3 regions of the Actinoplanes sp. NPDC026670 genome follow, and region 3 is predicted to be linked to each of the others. Evidence: riboswitches for the same ligand, from Rfam matches in the RefSeq annotation. Region 3 holds a riboswitch; each other region holds the start of a gene.
The links. A riboswitch is a leader RNA that binds a small molecule or an ion and turns the genes downstream of it on or off. The one in region 3 is predicted to bind cobalamin.

Region 1 (11,119 bases), on a different contig from region 3:
ACGCGGCCTGTCCGCCGCGGCCCTGATCAAGCTGCTGCTGGCCGGGCGTGGTGGCGGCAACGACGCCTTCGCTCAAGGTAAGGCCACCGGTGATCCGGCCGATCTGCTGGTGCGGCTGCGAGACCTCGTCCGCTCGGCATGACAGGCGACTCGGCGGCCCTGCTGGCCGGTATGCAACGTGCGCTCGGCATCATCGCGGCCCGTAACCACGGTGACGTCGCGGGCGCGCACGCACTGGCCGCCGAGTTCCCCGACGACGCCGCACGGGCGCACGCGTTCCTGCTGCTCACCGAGGTCTCGCTGACCCTGGTGAGCAGCGGCAGCGGCCGGCCCGTGCAGGACGTGGTCCGTGACCTGTCGCTGCGGATCGCCGCGCTGGCCGCCGCCGACTGATCAGCCGATCAGAGCCCGGTGCAGCGTCACCGACGGCTGCATGCCCAGGTCGAGGCGGCTCGGCGGCAGACCGGCCCGGACCAGCAGGTCGCCGACAGCGGCGATCATCGCCCCGTTGTCGGTGCACAGCCGCGGCGACGGCACCCGCAGCTCGATGCCGGCCGCCGCGCAACGCTCGGCCATCAGCGACCGGACCCGGCTGTTGGCCGCGACCCCGCCGACCATCAGCAGCGTGCTGCTGCGATGCTCGCGGCAGGCGGCGACGGCTTTGCGTGACAGGGTGTCGGCGACGGCCTCCTGGAACGAGGCCGCGACGTCGGCGACCGGCACCGCGCCACGGCGCTGCTCGACCCAGCGGGCCACCGCCGTCTTCAAACCCGAGAAGCTGAAGCTGTACGGGTCATCGCGCGCACCGGTCAGCGGCCGCGGGAACGCGATCGCCGCCGGATCACCGTCACGAGCCGCCCGGTCGATCGCCGGCCCACCCGGATACGGCAGGCCCAGCAGCCGGGCCACCTTGTCGAAGGCCTCCCCCGCCGCATCGTCGACAGTGTCACCCAGGTGCACGATCGGATCCCGGACCAGATCGTCGAGCACCAGCAGTGAAGTGTGCCCACCGGAGACGATCAGCGCCACGCACCGGCCGGGCAGCGGCCCGTGCTCCAGCACGTCGACGGCGGCGTGCCCGGCCAGGTGGTGCACACCGTAAAGCGGAACACCGAGACTCAGCGCGAACGCCTTTCCCGCGGCCAGCCCAACCTGCACCGCGGTGGCCAGGCCGGGACCGGCAGTGACCGCGACCGCGTCGATGTCACCGAACCCCACCCCGGCCCGGTCCACAGCGGCCCGCACGATCTGCGGCAACGCCTCCAGGTGGGCACGGGCCGCGATCTCCGGCACCACCCCACCGAACCGGGCGTGCTCGTCCATGCTGGAGGCGAGCGCGTCACCGAGCAGCACCCCATCGCGGACCAGTCCGGCGCCGGTCTCGTCGCAGGACGTCTCGATGCCCAGGATCAGCGGCATGTTCAGCGCAGCCCGGCCTCGCGCAGCAGCCCGTCCCGCTGCGCGGCGGGCAGCCGGTCGACGTACAGGGTGCCGTTGAGGTGGTCGGTCTCGTGTTGCAGGCAGCGGGCGAAATAGCCGGTACCCGAGACGGTGATCGGCTTGCCGTCCTGATCGAAGCCGGTGACCGAGGCCAGGGCCGCGCGGGGCAGTTCGGCGCTGGGACCGGGCACCGACAGGCAGCCCTCGGTGGCGGTGACGTCGCCGGCCAGCGCCGAGGCCGCCTGCAACACCGGGTTGACGATGTGACCCTTGTGCTGGACACCGTCGTCGTCGGGGCAGTCGTAGACGAACACCTGCAGATCGACGCCGATCTGGTTGGCGGCCAGGCCGACGCCGTTGGCGGCGTACATCGAATCGAACATGTCCGCGACCAGGTCGGCGAGCGCCTGGTCGAAGACGGTGACATCGGCACAGCGGCGGTGCAGGACGGGATTGCCGTAGTACGTGATCGGTCGCGCGGGCATTGCTGCACTCTAACTGCTACTGCAATTGACTTGCAGCTAGCCGCACCCTGAGCGCCGACAGACGGTCAAGGGCGTTCCGGCGAGGTTGGATCATCGCTTGCCGGAACGCCCTTGACGACGGAACGACGGGTCACGGCCAAGCAACACCGGTGCTCCTGCTGCGATTCTCTAGTAGTTGCAACACAGATGCAAGAAGAATCTCCGGACTACCGCCGATCCCGCCCGGCCATGTTTCATCCCGGGAAATTGTCGCGCGGCTTCCTGCAATCGGGTTGCAGTAACACGTAGCATGCAGCGACTCCCCGAGCCCGAGCCGGACAGTGTCGTTCGCCCGGGCCTGACCACCTCGGCGAACATCTCCGGAGGCCCTCATGGCGACCGAGCCGCACGTGCACGGACCCGACGACGTCCCGCACACCCACCCCGAACCCGGCGTCGACCCGCACGCACCCCTGTCGTCCGGCCACCGGGCGCTGCGCGTCGGCATCGGCGGCCCGGTCGGCTCCGGCAAGACCGCGCTGGTCGCCGCGCTGTGCCGGGCCCTGGCCGGAGAGCTACGCCTGGCGGTGGTCACCAACGACATCTACACCACCGAGGACGCCGACTTCCTGCTGCGCAACGGTGTACTGCCACCCGAACGGGTCCGGGCCGTCGAGACCGGCTGCTGCCCGCACACCGCCATCCGCGACGACATCTCCGCCAACCTCGACGCCATCGAAGACCTCGAACACACCCTCGGCGACCTCGACCTGATCCTGGTCGAGAGCGGCGGCGACAACCTCACCGCCACGTTCAGCAAAGGCCTGATCGACGTACAGATCTTCGTCGTCGACGTGTCCGGCGGCGACAAGGTCCCCCGCAAGGGCGGCCCCGGCGTCACCACCGCCGACCTGCTGGTCATCAACAAGACCGACCTCGCCCCGCTGGTCGGCGCCGACCTGTCGGTGATGGACCGCGACTCCCGCGCCCGCCGCGGTGATCTGCCCACGATCTTCCAGTCCCTGACCCAGGACCGCACCGCCACCGCGGTCGCCGACTGGATCCGCAGCCACCTCGCCGCCGCCCCGGCCACCTGAACCCGATGACCGACGACCTGCCCGGCCTGGTGGCGCTCTGCCGCCGGGCCGAGGCCGCCTGCGAACAGCATCGCCGCAACCACCTGCGCCGGGCCGGATATCCCGACCTGCACAGCGGCCTCATGCCGATCCTGGCCGCCCTCGCCCAGCGGGACCACACCATCGGTGAGCTCGCCGCCGCCCTGGGCATCACCGTCCACGACGCCGCCCAGCGGGTCGGCCTGCTGGAGGCACGCGCCTACGCACACCGCCAAGGAGCGCCCGGCGACATCCGCCAACGCATCGTCGTCATCACCGAGGCCGGTCAGGCCGCCACCGACCTCGACCGCAGCCTGCAGGACGAACTACAGCAGCAGGTCATCCAACAGATCGGCGAACCCGGCGTGACCGCGGCACGCCAGGTCCTGGCCGCCCTCACCGCCTACGCCGGCAGCGAACCACTCACCGCGGGTGGCCTGACACCCGGGCGACGGGGGCATCCGGGATAACGTGACTGCCGGCGGGGGCAACGGAACACGAGGTGGGTTGTGATGCGGGTGCAGCAGCACGAGAGACTGGCAGCGGTCCGCGAGCGGGTCCGCGCCGGCGGACGCCGCTGGACGATCGCCAAGGGCGCGATCGTGGAGGCGCTGATCGGCCACGGCGGGCATCTGTCGGTGCAGGAGGTGCACGACGAGATCACCACCCGGTTCCCGCAGATCGACCGGTCGACGGTGCACCGGGTGCTGCTGACGCTGGCCGACGAGCACGTGGTGCACGTGCTGGGCCGCCAGGGCGAGGCCCGGTACGGGATGGCCGACCAGCCCCACCATCACGCGGTCTGCGCGCGATGCGGCCATGAGGCGGAGATCCCGGCGTCGGCTGTCGCACCGGCGCTGGCCGCCGCCGCGGAGGCCACCGGCTTCGCATTCGACAGTGTCGGCATCACCCTGACCGGGATCTGCGGCGACTGCCGGCAACAGCAAGCCTGAACAGCGAAGGGCGTCCCGGCCGCTGGATCACCGCGGCCGAAACGCCCTTCTGTGACGCACGAGCCGCCGTCAGACCTTCTCGTCAGCGGTCGAACGGCGCCGGAGCAGCCAGAACAGGCCGCCGCCGATGGCGAAGGTGAGCAGGACCCCGGAGACGCCGGCGAGGGCGGTGGAGAGGTACTCGTTGTCGATGCCCTTGATGCCGTAGTCGGCGAGCGGGCTGTCGGCGAGCTGGTGGTCGCCTTCCTGCTGGGCCATGCAGGTGCCGCCGGTGATCTCGTCGTCGGCGTTGAAGGTGCAGCCCTCGCGGGCGGCGTAGTCGAGGCCGTCCGGGCTGCCGGAGGCGAAACTGGACACCACACCGGCCAGCAGCAGCGCCACGAACAGCCCGGCGATCAGGAACTTCTTCATGCCTTGGCTCCGATCGGCTGCTTACGGAAGGCGCGCAGGGCGTAGACGAGGTCGGGGCGGACCTTGGCGACGGTGACGACGGTGGTGGCGGCGATCAGGCCCTCACCGATGCCGATCAGGGTGTGCACCCCGGCCATCGTGGCCGCGATCCCGCCGAGCGACAGTTCGGTGGTGCCGCCCAGCGCGTACTCGAGAACGAAGCCCTGGGAAGCGACCACCACGCCGACGATCGAGGCGATCAGCGCGGTCGCGCCGAGCCCGCCCGCGGTGCGCGGCAGGACCCGCAGCAGCAGGGCGACCAGCAGGTACGCCGCGGCCGTGCCGATCAGAGCCATGTTGGTGACGTTCAGCCCGATCGCGGTCAGGCCGCCGTCGGCGAAGACCAGACACTGCACCAGCAGCACCGTCGCCACACACAGGGCGCCGACCCACGGCCCGACCAGGATCACCGCCAGGGTGCCGCCGAGCAGGTGGCCGGACACGCCCGGGAGCACCTGGAAGTTGAGCATCTGCACGGCGAAGATGAACGCCGCGACCAGGCCCGCCATCGGGGCGAGCCGGTCGTCGAGGTCGGTCTTGGCCCGCCACACGCAGACCGCGAGGCCGGCCACTGCTATCACTATGAAGATCGCTGAGACGGGACCGTTGACGATCCCGTTCGCGATGTGCATCGCCTGCACGTCGTCCATCGTTTCTCCTTCACGATTCCGCGGCAGCATATTGACCGTTGCGGGTTGTTGCCAAGATCTGGCAACTGTGTGATGCCGTGCACAAACGGGAGAGGTCAGGAGCGTCGTGGTTCGTGGCCGTCGACCGGCCGGCCGTCGCGCAGATGACCGTCGGCGATGCGGCGGGCCAGGTCCGGGTCGACGTGCTGATACCAGATGTCGTCAGGGTGGACCACGACCAGCGGGCCCAGGTTGCACGGGAACAGGCAGCCGGTGGCGGTGACCAGCACGTCGTCGTCACCGAGACCGTGTTCGGCCAGCCGGTCGGCGAGGGCTGCGGCGACCGGCCCGGCGCCGTAGGCCGAGCAGCGCGGCCCCCGGCAGACCAGCACCTGCCGGCGATGGCGGGTGATCTGGGACCACGCCGGGCTGCGAAACGGTCCCGGATTGCCGCCCAGCACGGTGTGCTCACCGGCGACGGCCTCGATCACCGCGCCGGCCAGGGCGGGCTGCCCGGCCAGCGGCGCGGTGACCACGATCGGCAGGTCACTGGCGCGGGCCTGCCGCCAGTGGGCGACCGCACGACGGATCCAGGTGTCCAGGTAACGGTCCGGCGGCACGTGGGTGGGCACCAGGACGACCTGTCCGGCGTCGGCCGCCGCGTCGAGCGCGGCGTGCAGCGACGGTTCGGCGCCGTCGAGGAAACATCCCTGCACGGGTACGCCCAGCGACTCCCCCACCACGGCAGCGAGCCGGTGGATCGCGTCGTGGCCGCCGTGATGGGTCACCGACCGGGCGACCAGCAGCACCCGGCGGTTCATGACTGCGGCGGCCGGAACGCGATGACCGGCCGCCCCTCGGTCAGGTGCACGTCGGCGTCGACCCGGTAGACGTCGGCGAGCAGACGAGCGGTCAGCACCTCGGCAGGCGGGCCGGTGACGACGACCCGGCCGGCGTCGAGGACCACCACGACGTCACAGAACATCGCTGCCAGGTTGAGATCGTGCAGGGCCGCGAGGGTGGTGACGCGGCTTCGGCGTACCAGATGAAGCAGTTGAAGTTGATGTCCGATGTCGAGGTGGTTGGTGGGTTCGTCGAGCAGCAGCAGCTCGGGTTCCTGGGCCAGCGCCCGGGCGAGCTGGGCGCGCTGGCGCTCACCGCCGGACAGGGTGTGCCAGCGGCGGTGTTCGTAGCCGGTCAGGTCGACGCGGGCCAGGGCCTCGGCGGCGACGGTGTGGTCGGCGGTGGTGCCCGACCAGCGGGAGGCGCGGTGCGGGATGCGACCGAGCAGCACCACGTCGGCCACGGTCAGGTCGAGGTCGGTGTCGGCGTGCTGGGCCAGCAGCGCGATCCGCCGGGCCACAGCCGGGCGGCGCAGACCGGCCACGTCGTCGCCGCCGATCGTGACCTGCCCGCTGTCGGGGCGGATCAGGCCGGCGGCGACGCGCAGCAGGGTGGTCTTGCCGGAGCCGTTCGGGCCGAGCAGCCCGACCAGGCTGCCCGCCGCGACCGTGCAGGTGACCTCGCCGAGGATGCGGGCGGCCGCGGCCGTCCAGGTGATGCCGGTGACGTCGAGCATCAGCCGCGGACCTCCCGCCGGCGCAGCAGGAACATGAACGCGGGCACGCCGAGCAGCGCGGTCAGCACCCCGACCGGGAGTTCCCGCGGTTCGAAGACGGTGCGGGCGGCGGTGTCGACCCAGATCAGGAAGATCGCCCCGGCCGGGACCACGACCGGCAGCAGCAGCCGGTGGTCGGGGCCGGTGAACATCCGCACGGCGTGCGGCAGGATCAGCCCGACGAAACCGATCGCCCCGCTCACCGCGACCAGCACGGCGGTCAGCAGGGCGGCCGCGACCAGCAGCAACCAGCGGGTCCGGGTGACGTCGACACCCAGCGTGGCGGCGGCCTCCTCCCCGAAGGCGAACGCGTTCAGCGTCCGGGCATGCCCGAGAATCAACATCAACACCAGGATCAGCGCGGGTACGGACCACCCGATCGCGCTCCAGCCGGAGCGGGCCAGCGAACCGGACAGCCAGAACGTGATGCTCTGCGTGGCGTGCGGATCGGCCACCCAGATGATCACGAACGAGGTCAGCGCCGCACACAGCTGCGCGATCGCCACCCCGGTCAGCACCACCCGGGTCGGGTTGAGCGCGGCCCGCCGCCCGGCCAGCGCCACCACGATCGTGAACGCGGCCAGCGCCCCGGCGAACGCGCCACCACCGACGGCCACCATCCCGGCGCCGAACCCGGCCACGATCACCAGCACCGCGCCCAGCGCCGCACCGGACGACACCCCGAGCAGGTACGGGTCGGCGAGCGGGTTTCGGGTGGCGGTCTGCATGACCGCCCCGGCCGCCGCCAGCCCGGCGCCGACGACCGCGGCACCGAGCACGCGCGGGAGCCGCAGGTCCCAGACGATGTGGGCGCGCAACACCGACACCCCGGCATCGCCCACGCCGAGATGCTCGCCGATGACCGCCCACACCGTGCCGATGGAGAGGTCCGCCGGACCGACCGTGACCGCCGCACCCACCGACGCCGCCAGGACGGCCGTGAGCACCAGCAGGGCCACGGCCGTCCGGCCGGTGCGCGCCGCGACGGCGGTCAGCTTCCCGCCTTCGGCGGCAGCCCGGCGATCCCCTGGGCCAGGGCCTCCACACCGAGGACGTTGCGGACGCCGGCGGTGGTGGACGAGAACGGGATCACCACATAGCGCTGCTGCTGGACCGCGGGCAGGTCCTTGAGGGTGGCGTGCCCGGCCAGGAAGGTCTTCTTCGCCTCGGCCGGATCCCAGCTCGCGTCGATCAGCACGATGACGTCGGGGTCACGGTCGGCGACAGTCTCCCAGCTGCTGTCGGCCCAGCTGCCGGTCACGTCGGCGAACACGTTGGTCACCCCGGCGGCCTCCATGACCATGTTGGGGCCGCCGCAGCAGGCGCCGACACTGGGCGCGTCCGTGCCGCCGTCCCACCACATCACCCGGGTACCCTTGCCGCTGCCGGCCGCCTTGGTGATGCGTGCCTGCTGGTCGGCGATCAGCGTCTCGGCGCGGCCGGTGACGCCGAAGATCGCGGCGATCTCGCGGATCTCGCCGAACACGTCGGCGATGCCGAGCTTGGCCGGGCGGGTCTCCTTCGGGCAGCCCGCCGGGGAGATGTACGTGCCGACACCGAGCTTCTGCAACTCGGCCCGGTCCCCCACCCCTTCGTCGCTGAAGGCGCTGTTGAAGGAGGCGTAGACGAAGTCCGGTTCGGCTTCGAGCAGCTTCTCCCTGCTCGGATACTCCTTGGCCAGCACCGGCACCTTCGCGTAGGCGCCGGCGTAGGCGGGCAGGATCGCGTCGTCGAGGTAGGCGGTGCCGATCATCCGGTCCTGCAAACCCAGGGCCAGCATGATCTCGGTGGCCGGCTGGTTCATCGTCACCACCTTCGCCGGCGGCGCGGTGACGGTGACCGGCGTGCCGCAATTGGTGATCGCGACGGGGCCGGCCGATGCGCTCGGTGACGCGACCGGCTCAGCCGGGCCGGAGCAGCCGGTGAGCACGACGGCGAACAGGGACAACGGCGCGGCAACGCGCCAGGGCATGGGGAACCGCACAGCGGGACCGCCTTCCAGCACCTCGTGGACGGAGTCGTACGTCTGCCGTGGCCGGTCTCCTGGCTGACGGGAGGTGCAGTCGGCGGCCGGCCTTCCCAGGCATTGAGCCCAGTGACCTCGCGAGGACGAGGGCCGTCGACTTCCCGAACACAGTGGCGAGGGCCGCGCCGGCATCGAACCGGCTTCCCGAGCACCACGGCTGGTGTCGACGATCCTAAACACGCCCGGAACCGGGCCGCCAGGCAGGCGGGCGGTTGTGCCGCCGTTCGATGCGCGACTAGGTTGAGGCTGCCATCTGCGGTGACGTGAGGGAAACCGGTGTGAGTCCGGTGCGGTCGCGCCACTGTGACCGGCTTGCTTCGGCGGGCCGGGAGTCAGAGAACTCGCTCACCGCAGGCCCCACGAACGGGACGCGTCATCCCGTAGGAGGTTCGAGGACCCATGTCCGAGCTCATGCACGACGGCCGGCACCTGCTGGGTGTGCCATGTCACTGACCACGACCGGCCACAATTACATTTCGCTGCTGCTGCGCGGCCTGCTCGCGGGCCTGATCGCCGGCCTGCTGGCCGGGGCGTTCGCCTACACGTTCGGCGAGACCCACATCGACGCGGCGATCGCCATCGAAAAGGCCGCCGCGCCGCCGGCCGAGCCGGGCGCCGTCGAGGAGGAGCCGCTGGTCAGCCGGGAGGGCCAGAAGGCCGGCCTGGTGCTGGCCACCACCCTGTACGGCATCGCGATGGGTGGCATCCTGGCGACCGCGTTCACGCTGCTGCGCCGCCGTCTGCGGACCCCCAGCGACAGCCGGGCCGCGTTCTCGCTGGCCGGGGCCGCGCTGGCCGGGATCGTGGTGGTGCCGTTCCTGAAGTATCCGCCGAACCCGCCGGCCGTCGGTGATCCGGAGACCATCGGCCAGCGGACCTGGAGTTACCTGGCGGTGCTGGTACTCGGCCTGGTCGCGGTGTGGGCGTCGGTGATCGCCGCCCGCACCCAGACCGTCGAGTGGCGCCGGGCGGCCGCCGGTGTGGTCGCGTTCCTGGTCGTCGTGTCGATCGCGTACCTGCTGCTGCCGGACATCAACGAGGTTCCGGAAACCTTCCCGGCGAGCCTGCTGTGGGACTTCCGGATCACGTCGCTGGGTGTGCAGACAGTCCTGTGGACGGTCCTCGGCATCGCCTTCGGCGCGCTGGTCACACCGCGCGGCGCCCCCGCACGGCCGGTCGCCGCTGAGGAGACCGCCGCAGCGTGAGCTGCACGAAAGGCCGGGGCTCGTGGAGTCCCGGCCATTCGCCTGTCCGGCCGCGCGCGGTCCACTACTCGACCTCAGCGTCCCGACCCGTGCCGGCGCTGCCCTGGTGAAGCTGATAGGCGTGTTCGATCAGCGTTGCGACTTGTTCTCGTGACAGTCGGCTCGCAGCGGCCCTGAGGAAGATCAACTCCCGATGCAGGGGGTGCTGCTTGCGCGGTTCAACGTCCGTCACGGAAAGGCCGGCGATCACCAGCAGGTCGTTCGGGGACATTCCCAGGGCCGGCGCGATCTGCCGAAGGATCCTCGGCCGGGGTGGGTCACCGTGCAGCAGCCGGCCGACGTCGGCATGAGCCAGGCCGGCCGCAACGCAGAGGCCGTGGACGGTCAGACGGCGGTTGGCCATCAGGCCGCGCAGGACGTCTCCGAATTCGACCTCCATGTCAGCGGGACCGCCGATGACGGCGTGTGCCCGACATGGCCGCGGGGCAGGTCCGTCGGTTCATCCAGGGATCCTGCCCATGGCGCGCTGCTGGGCGACATCGGCTGGAGCGATCCGTTCCAGGATGCGCACCATGGCGTCGAGCTGCGACTTCAACTGGTTCACCGCCTGTCCCGGTGACAACGACTCGACCTGCCCGTACGCCTCGGCCACCGAGTCGGCGCCCGGTGCGTTGTCACCCAGCGCGATGCGAATCTGGGCGAGCAGTCGTAGCGAGTTGGCCAGTTCGTAGAGCGACACGCCGTCACTCGGGTCGCGCAGCCGCCGGCGTAGACCCACGGCCTCGGTGGCGGTTGCGGCGAGGTTCTCCAGGGACTGCCGGGTGGGTTCGGGTGCCTCCGGCGCGGCCAGCATCCGAAGCCCGGCAGCGGTCCAGTTGTGCAGCACGGTGCTCCGCGCACGCAGCAACGCCGGTTCCGTGCCGTCGCCGGACCACTGCTCGGCCTCCATGAGCAGATCGAGCCCGGCGTCGGTGAGTCCCGTCGCGAAGAAGATCTCGGCGACGTCGGCGGCCATGACGACGACCCCGGCGATGACCTGCTCATCGGCGTCGCCGGCCAGCAGCGCACGCCCCAACTCCAGAGCCTGCCGGCCGGCCCGTAGCGCGGCCACCGCGTCGGTGCCCATCTGCAGCACCACCGCGAGACGCCACGCGGCCCGGAACAGAGTTCGATCGAGGCCGCCCGGCGCAGTGGCGGACTCGTCGCGAAGCCTGGTGAG
Region 2 (6,637 bases), on a different contig from region 3:
CCTTCACCCACCTCAGCCAGGCCCAGATCAGCGAACCACGCAGAGCGGCCGCCCGCAGGCTGCTGGCCCGCCAACTCAGCCAGACCTTCGCCGCAGTACCCCGCCCACCGGCCGGCGCCCCGACGCCGGTTCTGCTCGTCGCGGCCGGGAACCCCCGCGACCTCACCTCGCTCGACGCGCTCGAAGCGGCCCTCGCCGAACATCAGATCGGCTGCCTGCACCTGGGCGCCGGGCTACCGGACGCGGCGATCACCGACGTGGTCGCCGCCAGCCGCCCCGTCGTCGCGGTGGTGTGGAGCCATCGGCCCCACCCCGCCCGGCCCGATCTGCTCGCCGCCCTCACCGCGGCGCCGGGATGGCCGGCCACCGTGGTGACCGCCGGCCACGGATGGCCGCTACCGTCACCGCCGGGCACGATGCCCGCGGCCACCCTCGCCGACGCTGTCGCCGTCGTCGCTGCGCTCATCACCGAAAGCCGCGGATGATCGCCGCGGTTCCGGCGCTGTCCGCGGCAGCAAGCATCGGCCCCTACTTCGTCTGGGAACGCCGCGAGGACACCGCCGGGTGGCGGCCGTTCACCGACCTGTGCGACCCGCAGGTCCTGGCGTCCCGGGTCGACATCGCCCGGCAGACGCTGGCCACCATGGGCGGACTACCGGTCGCCGGCATCGCCGAGCGGGTGGTCGCCTCGACCGTCTTCCTCGGTCTGGCCGCCCGGCTGGTGTCACCACCGCTGGCCGCAGCGGTCGCCGGCGCCGCCGTCCCACTGCCCGACACCACGCGCCTGTGGTGGCGTCCGGTCGACGGTGGCCCGATGCCCATCGCTCACGACGACATCAGCGCCGTGCCCTGCACCGGGCAGTCGGTGGACGACGTCGCCGCACTGCTCACCGCCACTGTCGTCGGCGACCTCGTCACGCCGGTGCTGGAGGTGTTCCGAAGCAGGTTCCGGCTGTCACCGCAGGTGCTGTGGGGCAACGTGGCGTCCGCGTTCGGCGGCGCGGCCGCGATGATCGCCGACACCGTGCCCGGCCACGCCGCCGGTGCCGCCGCCGTCGTCACGGCGATGCTCGGCCAGGGCCTGCTGGCCGGCACCGCGGCAATGCACCGGCCTGATCCGGGCCACGAACGGTGGTTCCTGGTCCGCCGCAGTTGCTGCCTCTACTACCGGATCCCCGGCGGCGGCACCTGCGGCGATTGCGTGCTGACACCCGAGCAGACCCGCCGTGAGCAGTGGCGGTCGGTCCTGGCCCGCCGACGAGCCTGAGGTTCCTGGCACGGTGGTGAGGGTGCCGAAGCCGATGGGCGATCTTCGGCACCCTCGGTCCACGGGTCAGCCGAGGTCGACCGACGGGTAGAGCCGGCGAGGGACGGGTCCACGTTGAACTCCGTGGTTGACTTGTGACTTGTCGTCCGTTGCACGGAAGGTGCCGCATGGGCCGAAAAATCGACAAACACACTGTGACCGTCGACGGCCGGGAGATGGTCGCGCTCCAGCCGGCCGACTACGAACGACTCGACGCCTCCCGCCGTCAGATCGGCGCTCGCACCGCCCGGGTCACCCGTCTCAACCAGCAGCTGCGTGACGCCCAGGAGAGGCTCGCTCAGATCGAGGCGGCGATCGCCGAAGCAGGCTCGGACGAGTGTGTTTGTGATCGTGTCGCGGCGATTCTGCACGAACCCGCCAAACGTCGCGGCGACAATCAGCGCACCCGCGGTGGCAGTCGGTAACGGCCACCGGGCTCTGAAACTGAGTTGTAACGGGTGACGGGTTCAACACACCATATGGGGCTGTGACTTTCGCTCGCCGCCCATATATGGTGTTCCCCGCAGCTGGTTCGGCCAGGCGTTAATACGTCTGTCCGAGGCAACAGGGAACCCGGTGAAAGACCGGGACTGCCCCGCAGCGGTGAGTGGGAACGAAAGCCGTCAACGAAGCACTGGGCTCGGCGAGCCTGGGAAGCGACGGCCGGTAGGAGGCTCGTTTTCGAGCTGTGCCCGCGAGTCCGAAGACCTGCCAGCGCGCCGCATGCCAGCCCGGCGTGCGGCGGTCGAAGGCCGCGTGGGACGGCCGACGCCACCAGCCGTGACACCCGGCCACGTTCCGGGGTGACGGCGGCGTCTTCCTGCGCGCCCCGAGACCTTGGGGAATGGGCGTGACGAGGGGGACGGAACATGACCGCTACGCAGGACCGTGTGGTGCCTGAACAGCGACGGCACGTGATGCAGGTGCGTAAACGCAACGGCGACCTGGAACCGGTCGACGTGAACAAGATCGTCAAAGCGGTCGAACTATGGGTCGCCGACCTCGACGAGGTCGACCCGCTGCGGGTGGCGACCAAGACCATCAGCGGGTTGTACGACGGAGCGACCACCGCTGAGCTGGACAAACTGTCGATCCAGACGGCCGCCGAGCTGATCGGTGAGGAGCCGCAGTACTCGAAGCTGGCGGCCCGTCTGCTCGCCGCGTACGTCGACAAGGAGGTCCGCGGCCAGGGGGTGGCGAGTTTCAGCCAGTCGATCCGCTACGCGCACGGCCTCGGCCTGATCGGCGACGAGACCGCGGCGTTCGTGGCGCGTAACGCCCGCAAACTCGACGACGCCGTGGACGCCGGTGGCGACCTGCGGTTCGAGTACTTCGGCCTGCGGACCGTCGCCGACCGCTACCTGCTGCGCCACCCGCAGGAACGCCTGGTCGTCGAGACACCGCAGTACTGGCTGCTGCGCGTGGCGTGCGGCCTTTCCAAGGACGCCCGCGAGGCGATCGGCTTCTACCGGCTGATGTCGTCGCTGGCCTACCTGCCCAGCTCGCCGACGCTGTTCAACTCGGGCACCCGGCACACGCAGATGTCGTCGTGTTTCCTGGTCGACTCGCCGAAGGACGAGCTCGACTCGATCTACGAGCGGTACCACCAGGTCGCGAAACTGTCGAAGTTCTCCGGCGGCATCGGCATCGCCTGGTCGCGGATCCGCGGCCGCGGCGCCCTGATCCGCGGCACCAACGGGAAGTCGAACGGCATCGTCCCGTTCCTGAAGACCCTCGACGCCGGAGTCGCGGCAGTCAACCAGGGCGGCCGGCGCAAGGGCGCGGCGTGCGTCTACCTGGAGCCGTGGCACCCGGATGTCGAGGAGTTCCTGGAACTGCGCGACAACACCGGCGAGGAGTCCCGCCGCACCCACAACCTCAATCTGGCCAACTGGATCCCGGACGAGTTCATGCGCCGGGTCGAGGCCGACGAGGAGTGGTCGCTGATCGACCCGTCCGACGCCCCGGAGTTGCCCGATCTGTTCGGCGACGAATGGACCGAGGCCTACCGCGCGGCCGAGAAGAAGGCCGTCAAAACCGTCAAGGCCCGCGATCTGTACGGGCGGATGATGCGCACACTCGCACAGACCGGCAACGGCTGGATGACGTTCAAGGACCGCTCGAACGCCCTGTCGAACCAGACCGGCGAGCCGGGCAACACGATCCACCTGTCGAACCTGTGCACCGAGATCCTCGAGGTCAACAACGACGACGAGACGGCGGTGTGCAACCTCGGATCGATCAACCTGGGCGCGCACACGACGGCCGACGGCGTGGACTGGGAGAAGCTGCGGGAGACGGTCCGGACCGCGGTCGTCTATCTGGACCGGGTCATCGACATCAACTACTACCCGTCGAAGCAGGCCGCCGCCTCCAACCCGCGCTGGCGTCCGGTCGGCCTCGGGCTGATGGGTCTGCAGGACGCGTTCTTCACGCTGCGGCTGCCGTTCGACTCCGACGAGGCTCGCTCTCTTTCCACGCGGGTTCAGGAGGAGATCTTCCTGACCGCGCTGGAGGCGTCGGTCGCGCTGGCCGAGCAGTTCGGTCCGCACCCGGCCTACCCGGAGACCCGGGCCGCCAAGGGTGACCTGCACCACGAGCTGTGGGGTGCTCAGGTCACGCAGGCCGACCGGTGGACGGCGCTGAAGGCGAAGATCGCCGAGCACGGTCTGCGAAACTCGCTGCTCATCGCGATCGCGCCGACGGCGACGATCGCATCGATCGCCGGCGCCTACGAATGCATCGAGCCGCAGGTCTCCAACCTGTTCAAGCGCGAGACGATGTCCGGCGAGTTCCTGCAGATCAACACCTATCTGGTACGGGAACTGAAGTCCCGTGGACTGTGGACCGCCGCCATCCGGGAGCAGATCAAACGGGCCGAAGGTTCGGTACAGGGCATCGCCGAGTTGCCGGCCGATGTGCGTGAGCTGTTCCGTACCGCGTGGGAACTGCCGCAGAAATCGCTCATCGAACTGGCCGCCGCCCGTGCCCCGTTCATCGACCAGTCGCAGTCACTGAACCTGTTCATGGCCGCGCCGACCATCAACAAGCTCTCCTCGATGTACCTGTACGCGTGGAAAGCCGGTCTCAAGACCTCGTACTACCTGCGTTCGCGTCCGGCGACGCGCATTCAGCAGGCGACCGTCTCAGTCGCTCCTGCGGCGGTCGTACCGGTACAGGTCGCGCCTGTATCGCTGATCCCGGCGCTGACCGAAGCCGAACTTTGCTCCCTGGAAAACCCCGAATCATGTGAGGCCTGCCAGTAATGCTGCTCGACCCCGGAATGGACCTGACCCTGCGGCCGATGAAGTACCCGCACTTCTTCGACCGGTTCAAGGACGCCATCAAGAACACCTGGACCGTCGAGGAGGTCGACCTGCACTCCGACCTCGCCGACCTCGCTCGTTTGAGTAAGTCCGAACAGCACCTGGTGTCGCGGCTCGTCGCGTTCTTCGCCACCGGCGACACGATCGTGGCGAACAACCTGGTCCTCAACCTTTATCAGCACGTCAACTCGCCCGAGGGCCGGTTGTACCTGTCGCGGCAGCTGTTCGAGGAGGCCGTACACGTCCAGTTCTATCTGAACCTGCTCGACACCTACGTCCCCGACGAGCAGGAACGGTTCGAGGCGTTCGCCGCAGTCGAGAACATCCCCTCGATCGCGCGCAAGGCCGAGTTCTGCTTCAAGTGGATCGACTCGGTCTTCGACCTGCGCAAGCTGGAGACCAAGGAGCACCGGCGGGCGTTCCTGCTCAACGTGATCTGCTTCGCCGCCTGCATCGAGGGGCTGTTCTTCTACGGCGCCTTCGCGTACGTCTACTTCCTGCGCTCCCGTGGCGTTCTCCAGGGGCTCGCGTCCGGCACCAACTGGGTGTTCCGCGACGAGAGCATGCACATGGCGTTCGCTTTCGACGTCGTCGACCAGGTGCGAGCCGAGGAACCCGATCTGTTCGACGCCGACATGGAACAGCAGGTCCGCGACATGCTCGCCGAGGCCGTCGAATGCGAGGTCCAGTTCGCGGCCGATCTGCTGGAGCAGGGTGTCTCCGGCATATCACTGGGTGACATGCGCGAATACCTCCAGCACGTCGCCGACCGGCGGCTCGCCGCGCTCGGCATCGAGCCCGTCTACGGCAGCAAGAACCCGTTCGCGTTCATGGAGCTCCAGGACGTTCAGGAGTTGTCGAACTTCTTCGAGCGGCGCGTTTCCGCGTACCAGGTAGGGGTCTCCGGAAGCGTCAGCTTCGACGACGACTTCTGACCGCACACCGGCGCCCCGCGGAAGACTTCCGCGGGGCGCCGTGCGGTGATCGGCCGGCAGGCCGATGATTCATGCCGATGATCCGGACGGCCGGTGCCCGGGCTGGAACGCGGCGGCGAGCGCCCGGGGTGCCCCGTCGAGCTTCAGTCGCGGTGTCCCGTACGCGATCCAGGACGAATCGACGAAGTCGACACGGAATCGCCGCTGCAGTCGGTAGCGCTCCCATCGTGTGCTGGTGATGTCGGTGCGTGCGACCTCCCAGCGTGCCGTGAGCCGATCCGGTTGGTCGGCGGCACACAGCAGGAGGCGACGATCGGTGACGACGGTGACCCTGACCTGCCTGGTGAACCGGATGCTCTGGTGCGCCTGAACCAGTCGGGCCGCCCGCGACCCGGGCTCACCGGCCGCGGCCACTCCGTGTAGCCAGTCGCTGGCCCGCTCGGGCAGGTAGTCCAGGGGCTTCGTCAAGCCGAGCAACACCGAGGAGACCATGAGGAACTTGTATCTGGTCCACACCGGCGGGTCCGGCAGCGCTTGATGGGGCATGTTGCCCGGCGCCAAACCCACCGTCAGCGCGGCGCGCAGTGACTCGCCGGGAAGCATCAGCGCTTGGGCCGCCTGTGACCAGTGGGCCGACATGGCTCACACACTAGCCACACTCTACCTCTCAGTTACGCTCTGCTGAGCACACGACTGGTAGTCGCCGGGCCGTCTACTCCGTCGACCAGATCAGCACCGAAACGGCCGTATCACCCGGTCGCATTGATCGCACGGATCCATCGCTGTCCACGTCCCAGGAACGCGGCGAATGCCAGTGCGATGGTATTGGGCCAACCGGCGCTGCCGGTCAGATCGCCGTACATGTGGGTGAGGAATCCGACGTACACCAGGGCGGCGAACACCGTGACCGCGACTACCGCACGCCAGTCGGTGATCGTCGCGGCCAGCGCACCCACCACGACCGCCATGACGAGAAGGCGTTCCGGTCTGGAGGAATCGAACGTCGCCGTCATCGCCTGCCTGTTCTCAAACCGGCTGCCATTGCTGGTCGCTGATGTGGAAGCGGGACT
Region 3 (11,119 bases):
ACCCGGCTGGACGCCCAGTCGTTCTGGATGTACGAGTTCCCGAAGAGCGACGCCCCGTTCCGGCGGGAGGAGCGGCGTTCCGGCTACAACCGGGGCCGCCCGGACGGTGGCAGCGACCGCCGGGTCGCCCGGGTCTGAGAAGGGGATCCTCAGTCGGGCCGGCGATGCCGGCCCGACGGGTCCGACAGGATCGCCGGAATGTGCGGGGAGCGCACGATCGGGTCCCGCCAGCGCTGGGCGAACTCGGCCGCCGGCACCGCCGCGCCCCACAGCCAGCCCTGCCCGTTGACCACTCCGACCGCCCACAGCGCCTCCCGCTGCAGCGGCGTCTCCACGCCCTCGGCGATCACCGACAGGCCGAGGGCGTGGCTCATCGCCACCACCGCGCGGACGATCTCGTCGTCCTCGTGGTTGACCCCGAGCCCGGTCACGAACGACCTGTCGATCTTGACGCCGGTGACCGGGAAACGGCGCAGGTAGCCCAGCGCCGAGAAACCCGTGCCGAAGTCGTCGACCAGCAGTTTCACGCCCAGCTCGCGCAGCTCGAAGAGGACCCGGGCGGTGACGCTGGACCCGTCGACCATCACCGACTCGGTCATCTCCAGGGCCACGCACTGGGCCGGCACGCCGTACCTGAGCATCTCGCCGGAGACGATCAGCGGGAGCTCCGGGTCGGACAGCTGGCGCGGCGACACGTTGATCGACAGGTAGAAGTCGTCGGTGACGCTGCCCTCGGACCGCCACACGCCGAGCTGGCGCAGCGCCTCCTTGCGGACCCAGGTGCCGATCGCGTTGATCAGCCCGGCGTCCTCGGCGATCGGGATGAAGGTCATCGGCGGGATCGGGCCGCGTTCCGGGTGCACCCACCGGACCAGCGCCTCGGCGCCGACCGGCACCCCGGTCTCCAGGCGCACCAGCGGCTGGTACGCGACGTACAGCTGATCGTCGGCGAGCGCCTGCCGCAGCGCCACCTCGAGCTCGATCCGCTCCCGGACCTGGGCGTGCATGCTGGTGTCGAAGATGGTGGACCGGCCCGGCCCCTCGCCCTTGGCCCGGTACATCGCGGTGTCGGCGTCGCGCATCAGCGCCTCGGCGGTGACCGCGGCGTTGACCGGGTCGGCCTCGGCGTGCGAGATCCCGATCGACGCGCTGATCACCACGTCGTGGTCGCGGACCGGGAACGGCCTGGCGAAACAGCCGCGGATGTCGTCGACCAGGCGTAGCGCCCCGCCCTTCTCGCCGATGAAGCCGAGCAGGAACTCGTCGCCGCCGACCCGGGCCACCGGGATGTTGATCGGGACGGCCGCCCGCAGCCGCCGCCCCACCTCGATGACCAGCTGGTCGCCGGTGTCGTGGCCCCACGAGTCGTTGACCCACTTGAAGCCGTCCAGGTCGAGCATGTAGACCCAGACCCGGTCGTGTCCCTCCGGGTCGGCCACGGTGACCAGGCGGGCCACCTCCGACGACATCGACTGCCGGTTCGGCAGCCCGGTGAGCGGGTCGTGGGTGGCCTGGTGCTCCGAGCGCAGCTGGGCGGCGACCTGGGCGCGGACCGCCGAGACGGCCCGGATCAGCAGCAGCGTGACCGACAGCGCGCCGGCCACGGCGATCATGACCCGGCCGACGGCGGTCTCCGCGACCGGGGTCGGCAGCAGCGCGAACGGCACGGCCAGAGCGGGCATCAGCAGCGACAGGCGCGGCCACGACCAGGCCTGGGCCGGCAGTTTCGCGGCCCGGCCCATGTCCACCACGGAGGGGTGCAGGGCGGCCACCCCGAGCGCCGTGTACGCGAGCAGGAACGGCACGTTGAGCAGCGGCGACGCGTAGATGTTGCCGTCCACGCCCTCGATCGCGTAGGCCAGGTCGCCGGCGAAGATGCCGACCATCATCACGATCAGCGCGATCAGGCTGACCGGCCAGTGCTTCGCGGTGAAGGTGAGGTTCACCATGAGCAGCACGACCATCACGTCGACCAGCGGATACATGCCCTGGATGGCGGAGAGCAGGGCGGGCCGGCCGGCCACCTCGGCGGCGGGCAGGGCCAGCAGCAGGGCGCTGGCGACGCCGGCCGACAGGCAGACGGTCAGGCCGTCCAGCAGGGCGTGCCGGTCCAGGCTGCCCCGGGCCCGCAGCAGGATCAGCACGAACGCGGCGAGCAGCAGGTAACCGCTGAACGAGGCGATGTCGGCGAGCAGCGGCCACGGCATGGCCATCTCGGAGACGGTCGGGCGGATCAGCACGCCGATCATGAAGAGGATCGCGGCGGCGGCCATCGAGCGCCAGGCCGACGGAGGTTCGGCGTCCCAGCGCCGCGGCCCGATCACGCAGGCGGCCATCACGGCGACGGCGAGCAGGGCGAACGCCGCCTCGCCGATCGACGAGGACGGATAGATCGCGTAGAGGATCGTGGCGACGGTGCCGGCCCCGGCCATGATCTGCCAGAGGCGGCGGGCGATTCCCGGCGGAAGTACCGATCGCACCGGGCATTCCTCCCGTACAGCCCGAAGACCTATGTATGCGTCAACGGTAGCAATACGGGCACCCCGTCACCGGGCTTCACGAAACCTGCCGGGCGGCGCGCACCGTGCACGAAGACGGCCGGACCGGCCGCCCGGCGCAACACCTCCTCGGCCACCGAACCGAGCCGCCCGGAGGCGTCCACCCCACGCGGCCCGAGCACCAGGAGACCGGCCCGGCGCGACACCCGGACCAGCGTGGTCCCGGCCGGGCCGATCAGGAGCCGATGGCGTACGGCCACCGCTCCCGCCCGCGCCGTGACCTCGTCGAGCACCCGCTGCCCGTCGGCCTCCCGCCCCGGCCCGGTCACGTGCACCACGTGCGCCGTCCCGCCCCGCCGGCCGGCCGCCTCGACCGCGAACCGCAGCGCCAGCGTCCCGTAGGGCGAGCCGTCCACGGCTGCCACCACCGGGCCGGACGGGGTCCGCTGCGCGCGGCTCACCGCCACCGGGCACCAGGCCCGCGCCACCACCTCGACCAGCGGGCCGCCGACCACCACCAGCACCGCGCCCCGGCTCAGGCGCAGGAGCACCCGTCCGGCCGGGCCATCCACCAGATGCGGCCGCGCATCGACCCCGGGTGTGGAACGCTTCGCTATGGAGACCGCCTCCTCGACCAGGTGCGAGGCGCTCCGCCGGGCCGGTCCCCAGCCAGCGTCGCCGGGGCCGGTGAAAGCGTGCACGACCTGCAACACCCGTCCGCGGGAGCACGCCTCCCGCGCGGCTAGGCGGACCGCGGCCGCGTCGGTCGCCGGGTCGCCGACACCCACGACGACGGGTCCCTGACTCGGGATCTGCATGGGCCCTCCCGTAACGAAGTCGCAATATACCGACCATTGTCTATGGCGCAACGACCCATACGTACTGGTGACCAATGCCTCAACAGGTGGCCACCTGATGACCCATTCAGGTTGAGGGTTTACGGTGAACGGCAAAATCCTTGGGACATCTGCCGGTGAAGTGAGGGAAATACATGACGGATGTCAAGCTCGACCACCCTGGTGGTCAGTTGTCGATGGCGGTCACGAAGGCCGTCGACGGTCCGGGCGGCATCGACGTCAGTGCTCTGCTGAAGGAGACCGGTTACGTAACCCTCGATCAGGGTTTCGTGAACACCGCGTCGACCAAGTCGGCGATCACTTACATCGACGGTGACCAGGGGATCCTGCGCTACCGCGGATACCCGATCGAGCAGCTCGCCGAGAAGAGCACGTTCCTCGAGGTGTCCTACCTCCTGATGAACGGCGAGTTGCCGACCGCGCCGCAGCTGCAGGACTTCGCCGACAAGATCCGCGTGCACACGCTGCTGCAGGAGGAGATGCGCACGTTCTTCTCCAGCTTCCCGCGTAACGCGCACCCGATGTCGGTGCTCTCGTCGGCGGTCACCGCGCTGTCCACCTTCTACCAGGACGCGCTCGACCCGCTCGACTCCGAGCAGGTCGATATCTCCGCAATCCGCCTGATGGCGAAACTTCCGACGATCGCGGCGTACACCTACAAGAAGTCCATCGGCCACCCGCTGCCGTACCCGGACAACTCTCTCGACTACGTCGAGAACTTCCTGCGCCTGACGTTCGGCCTGCCGACCGTCCAGTACAACGTCGACCCCAAGGTCGCCAAGATCCTGGACATGCTGTTCATCCTGCACGCCGACCACGAGCAGAACTGCTCGACCTCGTCGGTGCGCCTGGTGGGCTCCTCGCAGGCCAACCTGTTCGCGTCCATCTCGGCCGGCATCGGCGCGCTCTCCGGTCCGCTGCACGGCGGCGCCAACGCGGCGGTCCTCGAGATGCTCGAGCAGATCCGCAAGGACGGCGGAGACGTCAACTCGTTCGTCACGCGAGTGAAGAACAAGGAAAAGGGCGTCAAGCTCATGGGCTTCGGCCACCGGGTCTACAAGAATTACGACCCGCGCGCCGCCATCGTCAAGAAGGCCGCCCAGGAGATGCTGTCGACTCTCGACAAGCCCGACCCGCTGCTGGAGATCGCGTTCAAGCTCGAGGAGATCGCGCTCTCCGACGAGTACTTCATTTCCCGCAAGCTGTACCCGAACGTCGATTTCTACACCGGCCTGATCTACAAGGCCATGAATTTCCCGACCGACATGTTCACGGTCCTGTTCGCGATCGGCCGGCTCCCCGGCTGGATCGCCCAGTACCGCGAGATGATCGCCGACCCGGCCAACAAGATCGGCCGCCCGCGGCAGATCTACACCGGTTCGCCGGTCCGGGATTTCGTCCCGGTCGAGCAGCGCTGACCGATTTCGTTCCACTGACGCCCCGCCGGTCGCTTCCGGCGGGGCGTTTGCTTGCGGTCACCACCGCGGATTCGGTACGCCGTCCGCCCGGCCGCCCTCGCCGTCGCCCGGCCGGAGTGCCGTCCGCCCTGGCCGTGGCCGGGCCGCAGGGCTTGATCGGGCCGCCGGGCCTGGCCGGGCTGCGAGGGCTTGATCAGGCGGCCGGGCTTGATCGGGCGTCCCGCCGGGCATGAAAGGCTCGCAGGGCAGCCTGTTCGGCGGGAGGAGACGCATGGACGTCGTGATCGGCATCGACACCGGGACCACCTCGACCAAGGGGATAGCCGCCGGTCCGGACGGCGAGATCCGCGCCCTGACCAGCGTCCACTACCCGCTGTCGGTGCCCGGCCCGGGCCGCGCCGAGCTCGACCCGGCCGCCCTGACCGGCGCCGCGATCAAGGCGCTCACCGACGTCGCCGCCGAGTGCCGTGCGAAAGGCGACCGGGTGATCGCCATCGGGCTCAGCTCGTTCCTGCACGCCCTGGTCCCGATGGACGGCAACGGCAAGCCGCTCGGCCCGGTCGTGACCTGGGCCGACAACCGGGCCGCCGCCCAGTGCGAACGGATCGTCGCCGACGGCCGGGCCCGGCAGCTGCAGGCCCGCACCGGCACCCCGGTGCACCCGATGTCCCCGCTCACCAAGCTCGCCTGGTGGACCGGCGAGGACCCGGGCACGCTGCGCGCCACCGCCCGCTGGGGTGGCGTCAAGGAACTGGTCGTGGCCGCGCTGACCGGTGGCCCGTTCCTCGTCGACCTGTCGATCGCCTCCGGCACCGGCCTCTACGACATCCACGCCCGGCGCTGGGACGACGAGGCCCTGCGGATCGCCGGGGTCCGCCCGGAACAGCTCGCCGAGGTCGTCCCGACCACACACCTCCTGCGGCTGGACGCCGGGGTCGCCGCCGCCGCGGGGCTGCCGGCCGGGACTCCGCTGGTCATCGGCGCCGCCGACGGGCCGCTCGCCAACCTCGGGGTCGGCGCCACCCCGCCCGGAGTCGGAGCGGTGTCGCTCGGCACCAGCGGCGCGCTGCGTACCGTCGTCGCCGCCCCGACCGGCGACGAAGCCGGCCGTCTCTTCTGCTACGCCCTCACCGAGGACCGCTGGGTGATCGGCGGCGCGGTCAACAACGCCGGCTCGGTGGTCAGGTGGGCCGGCCAGACGTTCCTGCCCGACGAGGGCGACGGCGAGGGCGCCGACGACCGGGACGCCCGGCTGCTCGACGAGGCGGCCGGGATCGTCGCCGGCAGCGAGGGGCTGCTCTGCCTGCCCTACCTGCTCGGCGAACGCGCGCCCTGGTGGCGGCCCGGCCTGCGCGGCGGCTACCTCGGGCTGCGCCGCGAACACGGTCGCCCGCACCTGGTCCGGGCCGCCGTCGAAGGCGTCTGCCAGCAGCTGGCCCTGGTCCGGGACTCGTTCGAGGCCGAGGGCAACCCGCTGACCGAGATCCGGGCCACCGGCGGTGCGGCCGCCTCGAAACTGTGGATCGGCGTGCTCGCGTCCGCCCTCGACCTGCCGGTGACGGTCGCCGACGTGCCCGAGGGCACCGCGCTCGGCGCCTGCCTCCTGGCCCGGCACGCCCTCGGCGACCTGCCCGACCTGGACCACGCCGCCGCCCTGGTGCCGACCGGCGCACCGACCCGGCCCGACCCGCAGGACGCCGACCTCTACCGCCGCCTTCGGCCCCTGGTGGAGAAGTCCGCCCTCGCCGTCCTGGACGTCGTCACCGAACTCGACAAGCTGGCCCCCGAACCCCTCCCCGGCACCGAGAAGGCGGTCCGCAACTGAACCCGCCGGACGGCCGGGAATCTCGCGTGCAACATTCTCCGGCGCCGCCGCCGGTGGCGGGCCCGCCGTGACGGACCCCGCGTTGACGGGTCACCGGCCGGTAGGAAAGAGTGACCGGCGAGCGGTAAGCGGAGGAACCCGGTGCGAATCCGGGACGGTCCCGCCACTGTGACCGGACACCGATTCCGGGAGCCAGGAACTCCGGCCGCTCGTGACAACCGACGCGCGGGCGTGGACACCCGCCGGAAGGGATCCTGGTGACGACTCCGTACCCGTTCTCGGCCGTGGTGGGCCTCGACGACCTGCGCCTGGCACTGCTGCTGACCTCGGTGTCACCGGCCGTCGGCGGAGTGCTCGTCCGAGGCGAGAAAGGCACCGCCAAGAGCACCGTGGTCCGCGCCCTGGCCGGCCTGTTGCCGCAGGTGGAGGTCGTGCACGGCTGCCGGTTCGCCTGTGACCCGGCAGCGCCCGACCCCGGCTGCCCCGACGGCCCGCACACACCGGGCGGGCCGTCGGCGGCGCGGGCCGCGAACCTCGTCGAGCTGCCGGTCGGCGCCACCGAGGACCGGGTCGTCGGCACCCTCGACCTCCAGCGGGCGCTCAACGACGGCGTCAAGGCGTACGAGCCGGGCCTGCTCGCCGCCGCCCACCGCGGGCTGCTCTACGTCGACGAGGTCAACCTGCTCCCCGACCACCTCGTCGACCTGCTCCTCGACGCGGCCGCGATGGGCCGGGCCCACGTCGAACGCGACGGCGTCTCGGTCAAACACGCCGCCCGGTTCCTGCTGGTCGGCACCATGAACCCGGAGGAGGGCGAGCCCCGCCCCCAGCTCGTCGACCGGTTCGGCCTGGTCGTCACGGTCGCCGCGCCCCGCGACGCGGTCCAGCGGGCCGAGGTGGTCCGGCGGCGGCTCGCCTACGAGGCCGGCCCGGACGCGTTCGCCGCCCGGTTCGCCGCCGACGAACGTGAATACGCCACCCGGATCGCCGCCGCCCGCGCCCAGCTGCCGTCGGTCCGGCTCCCCGACGCCGAACTCGACCGCATCGCCCGGGTCTGCCTCGCCTACGGCGTCGACGGCATGCGCGCCGACATCGTCGTCGCCCGCTGCGCCGTGGCCCTGGCCGCCTGGCACGGCCGCGACCGGGTCACCGCCGGCGACGTGGCCGACGCCGCCCGGCTCGCCCTGCCACACCGCCGCCGCACCGACCCGCTCGACCCGCCCGGCACCGACGAGCAGAAACTCGACGAGGCCCTGGCCGAAGCCGAACGCCAGGCCGAACAGGACCGCGCCGCCGGTTCCGCCGACTCCGCCGCCGACTCCTCCGGCGAGGACGAGGACGACGAGGACCCGGACCCGGACGGACCAGGCGGTGGTGACGGCCCGCGGGACGGCGGCCCTTCTGACGGTACGGACGTCGCGTCCCCTGATCAGGCCGGCCCTTCCGGCGCCCCGCCCTCCGGTCCTTCGCCCGCCGGCTCCCGGTCCTCGGCCGAGGCCCCGTCCGGCGAGTTCGACCCGTCCGAAGCCCCGCAGTCTCCGGACGGCGCCCCCGGCCGGCCCGGCGCGATCGTTGCGGCCGGCCCGGCCTACCGCCCCCGCACGCTGCGCATCTCGGCCCGCGGCGAGGGCGGCCACACCGGCCGTCGCTCACCGGCTTTCGCCCGCCGCGGCCGGGTGGTGGGAAGCCGCCCCCCACAGGGCAAACTCGCCGGAGCCCCACATCTGTTCGCCACCCTGCGGGCTGCCCTGGACCGGGCGGCCCTGGACCAGACCGCTGTTGATCAGGCGATGCGGGGGATCCGGGTGCTGCCGCGGGACCTGCGGGAGTCGGTCCATGTCGGGCGGGAGGCCAACCTCGTGCTCTTCGTGGTGGACGCCTCCGGTTCGATGGCCGCGCGCAAGCGGATGACCCTGGTCAAGACGGCCGTGCTGTCCCTGTTGCGGGACGCCTACCAGCGGCGGGACCGGATCGGGATGATCACTTTCCGGGGCGCGGAAGCCGACGTCGTGCTCCCACCGACCTCCAGCCACGAGGTGGGCGTCCAGCGGCTGGCCGCACTGCGCACCGGCGGCCGGACCCCGCTCGCCGCCGGCCTGCGCGCGGCCGCCACCACGATCGCCACCGAACGCCGCCGCGACCCCCGCCGCCGCCCGCTGCTGATCATCGTCACCGACGGCCGGGCGACCAGCGGCCCGGACCCGCTACGCGTGGCCCCGTTGCTCTCCGGTGTGGCCACGGTGGTGGTCGACTGCGAGTCCGGCCCGATCCGTCTGGGCCTGGCCCGCAAACTGGCCGCCGCCCTGGCCGCCGACGTGATGCCGCTGGACCACCTGGAAGCCGCCACCACCCGCCGTTCCGCGCCCAGCCCGGCTCCGGCCACCGACCGCGCCTACCGGCGCGCCGCGTGACACCCCCAGCCACCCCGAGCTCACCGTCCCCCCTCCCGCGAGCCGTCGCTCACGCGGGTTTTGCGGGTGTGATGACCGTTGTGGGCGACGGCTGGCGGTCGGGTTTCGGTTGTCGGTCCGCGAGCCGTCGCTCACGTGGGTTTTGCGGGTGTGATGACCGTTGTGGGCGACGGCTGGCGGTCTGGGGTGACGGTGAGTGCCGGTGGAGGGTGAGGGGCGGGAGCCGCGCCGAGCCCGTGTACCGGACGAGACGGGACGGGGTCGGCTCCGGCGGGAGCAGTGGCCGTACCGAACAGGGAGGTTTTGGTTGTGCCGCAAGGGAAAGTGACCAGCGTGCCCGATGACGGGCTGACGACGCGGCAGCGGCGGCGGCAGGCGGTGTTCGCCGTGCACACCGGGCCGGGCAAGGGGAAGTCGACGGCCGCGTTCGGGATGGCGCTGCGGGCGTGGAGCGCCGGATGGCCGATCGGGGTGTTCCAGTTCGTCAAGTCGGAGAAGTGGAAGGTCGGCGAGGAGGCCGCGCTCAAGGCTCTCGGGCAGGCCGGGGGAGCGCCCGTCACCTGGCACAAGATGGGCGAGGGCTGGTCCTGGATCCAGCGGGCCGGCACCGAGCGTGACCACGCCGTGGAAGCCGCCGAGGGCTGGGCGCAGATCAAGCGGGACCTGGCGGCGGAGACGTTCAAGTTCTATGTGCTGGACGAGTTCACCTATCCGATGAAATGGGGCTGGGTGGACGTCGCCGACGTGGTCGAGACGCTCGCGAACCGGCCGGGCACCCAGCATGTGGTGATCACCGGGCGGGACGCGCACCCGGATCTGATCGCCGCGGCCGACCTGGTCACCGAGATGACCAAGATCAAGCACCCGATGGACGCGGGCCGCAAGGGGCAGCAGGGCATCGAATGGTGAACCGGATCGTCATCGCGGCGCCGGCCAGCGGGCACGGGAAGACGACCGTGGCGACCGGGCTGCTGGCGGCGTTCGCGCGGCGCGGGGTGCGGGTGGCGCCGTTCAAGGTGGGGCCGGACTACATCGACCCGGGCTATCACGCGCTCGCCGCCGGCCGGCCGGGCCGCAACCTGGACCCGGTGATGGTGGGGGAGCACCTGGTCGGGCCGCTGTTCGCGCACGGCTCGGCGGGCGCCGACCTGGCGATCGTCGAGGGCGTGATGGGCCTCTACGACGGCCGGACCGGCGCCGGGGAGTCCGGGTCGACGGCACAGGTCGCCGGGCTCCTCGACGCACCGGTGATCATGGTGGTGGACGCGGCCGCGCAGGGCCGGTCGATCGCCGCGCTGGTGCACGGGTTCCGCAGCTTCGGCAACGTGCGGATGGCCGGGGTGATCCTCAACCGGGTCGGCTCGGACCGGCACGAGCAGATCCTCCGGGACGCCTGCGAGGAGGTCGGCACGCCGGTCCTCGGCGCGCTGCGGCGGGCCGACGCGGTCGCCGCGCCGTCCCGGCATCTCGGGCTGGTGCCCGCCGCCGAACGCCGGGCCGAGGCGCTGGCCTCGGTCGACGCCATGGCCGATCTGATCGCGGCGTCCGTCGACCTGGACGCGGTCGCCGCGGTGGCCGGTTCGGCGGCGCCTTTCACGGCTACGCCGTGGACCCCCGAGTCGCAGGACCCGGTGCCGGGCGGTCCGGTCGTCGCGGTCGCCGGTGGCCCGGCTTTCTCCTTCTCGTACGCGGAGACGACCGAACTGCTGACCGGAGCGGGAGCGACAGTCGTGCCGTTCGACCCGCTGCACGACACGGCCCTGCCACCAGGCGCCCGCGCGCTGGTGGTCGGTGGCGGTTTCCCCGAGGTGCACGCCGCCGCGCTCAGCGAGAACGTGCAGCTGCGGGCCGAGGTGGCCGCGTTCCGGGGCGTGATCGCCGCCGAGTGCGCCGGCCTGCTCTGGCTGTGCCGGACCCTGGACGGCCGGCCGATGTGCGGGGTGCTCGACGCCGAGGCGGTGATGACCCCGTCGCTGACCCTCGGCTACCGGGACGCGGTGGCGCTGGCCGACAGCCCTCTGGCGCCGGCCGGCACCCGGGTCACCGGCCACGAGTTCCACCGCACCACCGTGCACCCGAGGTCGGGTCTGCTGCTGTCCCCGGCGGGTGG

Region 1: it holds a riboswitch for cobalamin, as region 3 does, so the genes downstream of both, AB0E94_RS28915 (ABC transporter substrate-binding protein) here and AB0E94_RS47940 (VWA domain-containing protein) in region 3, are expected to answer to the same signal.
Region 2: it holds a riboswitch for cobalamin, as region 3 does, so the genes downstream of both, AB0E94_RS28960 (ribonucleoside-diphosphate reductase subunit alpha) here and AB0E94_RS47940 (VWA domain-containing protein) in region 3, are expected to answer to the same signal.

What each region holds. Positions count from the first base shown of each region.
Region 1 covers NZ_JBEZXU010000032.1:90,818-101,936, forward strand. Annotated here, with positions in the region: gene alaS (alanine--tRNA ligase) at 1-142, shown strand, start outside; gene AB0E94_RS28860 (hypothetical protein) at 139-393, shown strand; gene tsaD (tRNA (adenosine(37)-N6)-threonylcarbamoyltransferase complex transferase subunit TsaD) at 394-1,419, opposite strand; gene def (peptide deformylase) at 1,422-1,925, opposite strand; gene ureG (urease accessory protein UreG) at 2,297-3,001, shown strand; gene AB0E94_RS28880 (MarR family winged helix-turn-helix transcriptional regulator) at 3,007-3,489, shown strand; gene AB0E94_RS28885 (transcriptional repressor) at 3,532-3,972, shown strand; gene AB0E94_RS28890 (PDGLE domain-containing protein) at 4,042-4,383, opposite strand; gene AB0E94_RS28895 (energy-coupling factor ABC transporter permease) at 4,380-5,072, opposite strand; gene AB0E94_RS28900 ((2Fe-2S) ferredoxin domain-containing protein) at 5,168-5,872, opposite strand; gene AB0E94_RS28905 (ABC transporter ATP-binding protein) at 5,869-6,630, opposite strand; gene AB0E94_RS28910 (iron chelate uptake ABC transporter family permease subunit) at 6,630-7,628, opposite strand; gene AB0E94_RS28915 (ABC transporter substrate-binding protein) at 7,661-8,641, opposite strand; cobalamin riboswitch at 8,685-8,866, opposite strand; cobalamin riboswitch at 8,920-9,060, shown strand; gene AB0E94_RS28920 (CbtA family protein) at 9,139-9,900, shown strand; gene AB0E94_RS28925 (helix-turn-helix transcriptional regulator) at 9,965-10,339, opposite strand; gene AB0E94_RS28930 (hypothetical protein) at 10,400-11,119, opposite strand, start outside.
Region 2 covers NZ_JBEZXU010000032.1:104,522-111,158, reverse strand. Annotated here, with positions in the region: gene AB0E94_RS28975 (MerR family transcriptional regulator) at 1-485, shown strand, start outside; gene AB0E94_RS28970 ((2Fe-2S)-binding protein) at 482-1,267, shown strand; gene AB0E94_RS28965 (hypothetical protein) at 1,435-1,731, shown strand; cobalamin riboswitch at 1,818-2,037, shown strand; gene AB0E94_RS28960 (ribonucleoside-diphosphate reductase subunit alpha) at 2,176-4,572, shown strand; gene AB0E94_RS28955 (ribonucleotide-diphosphate reductase subunit beta) at 4,572-5,567, shown strand; gene AB0E94_RS28950 (hypothetical protein) at 5,637-6,206, opposite strand; gene AB0E94_RS28945 (hypothetical protein) at 6,317-6,580, opposite strand; gene AB0E94_RS28940 (GGDEF domain-containing protein) at 6,594-6,637, opposite strand, start outside.
Region 3 covers NZ_JBEZXU010000093.1:19,179-30,297, forward strand. Annotated here, with positions in the region: gene AB0E94_RS47915 (hypothetical protein) at 1-138, shown strand, start outside; gene AB0E94_RS47920 (bifunctional diguanylate cyclase/phosphodiesterase) at 150-2,480, opposite strand; gene AB0E94_RS47925 (universal stress protein) at 2,510-3,316, opposite strand; gene AB0E94_RS47930 (citrate synthase) at 3,490-4,773, shown strand; gene AB0E94_RS47935 (gluconokinase) at 5,045-6,598, shown strand; cobalamin riboswitch at 6,704-6,823, shown strand; gene AB0E94_RS47940 (VWA domain-containing protein) at 6,856-9,009, shown strand; gene cobO (cob(I)yrinic acid a,c-diamide adenosyltransferase) at 9,319-9,918, shown strand; gene AB0E94_RS47950 (cobyrinate a,c-diamide synthase) at 9,912-11,119, shown strand, end outside.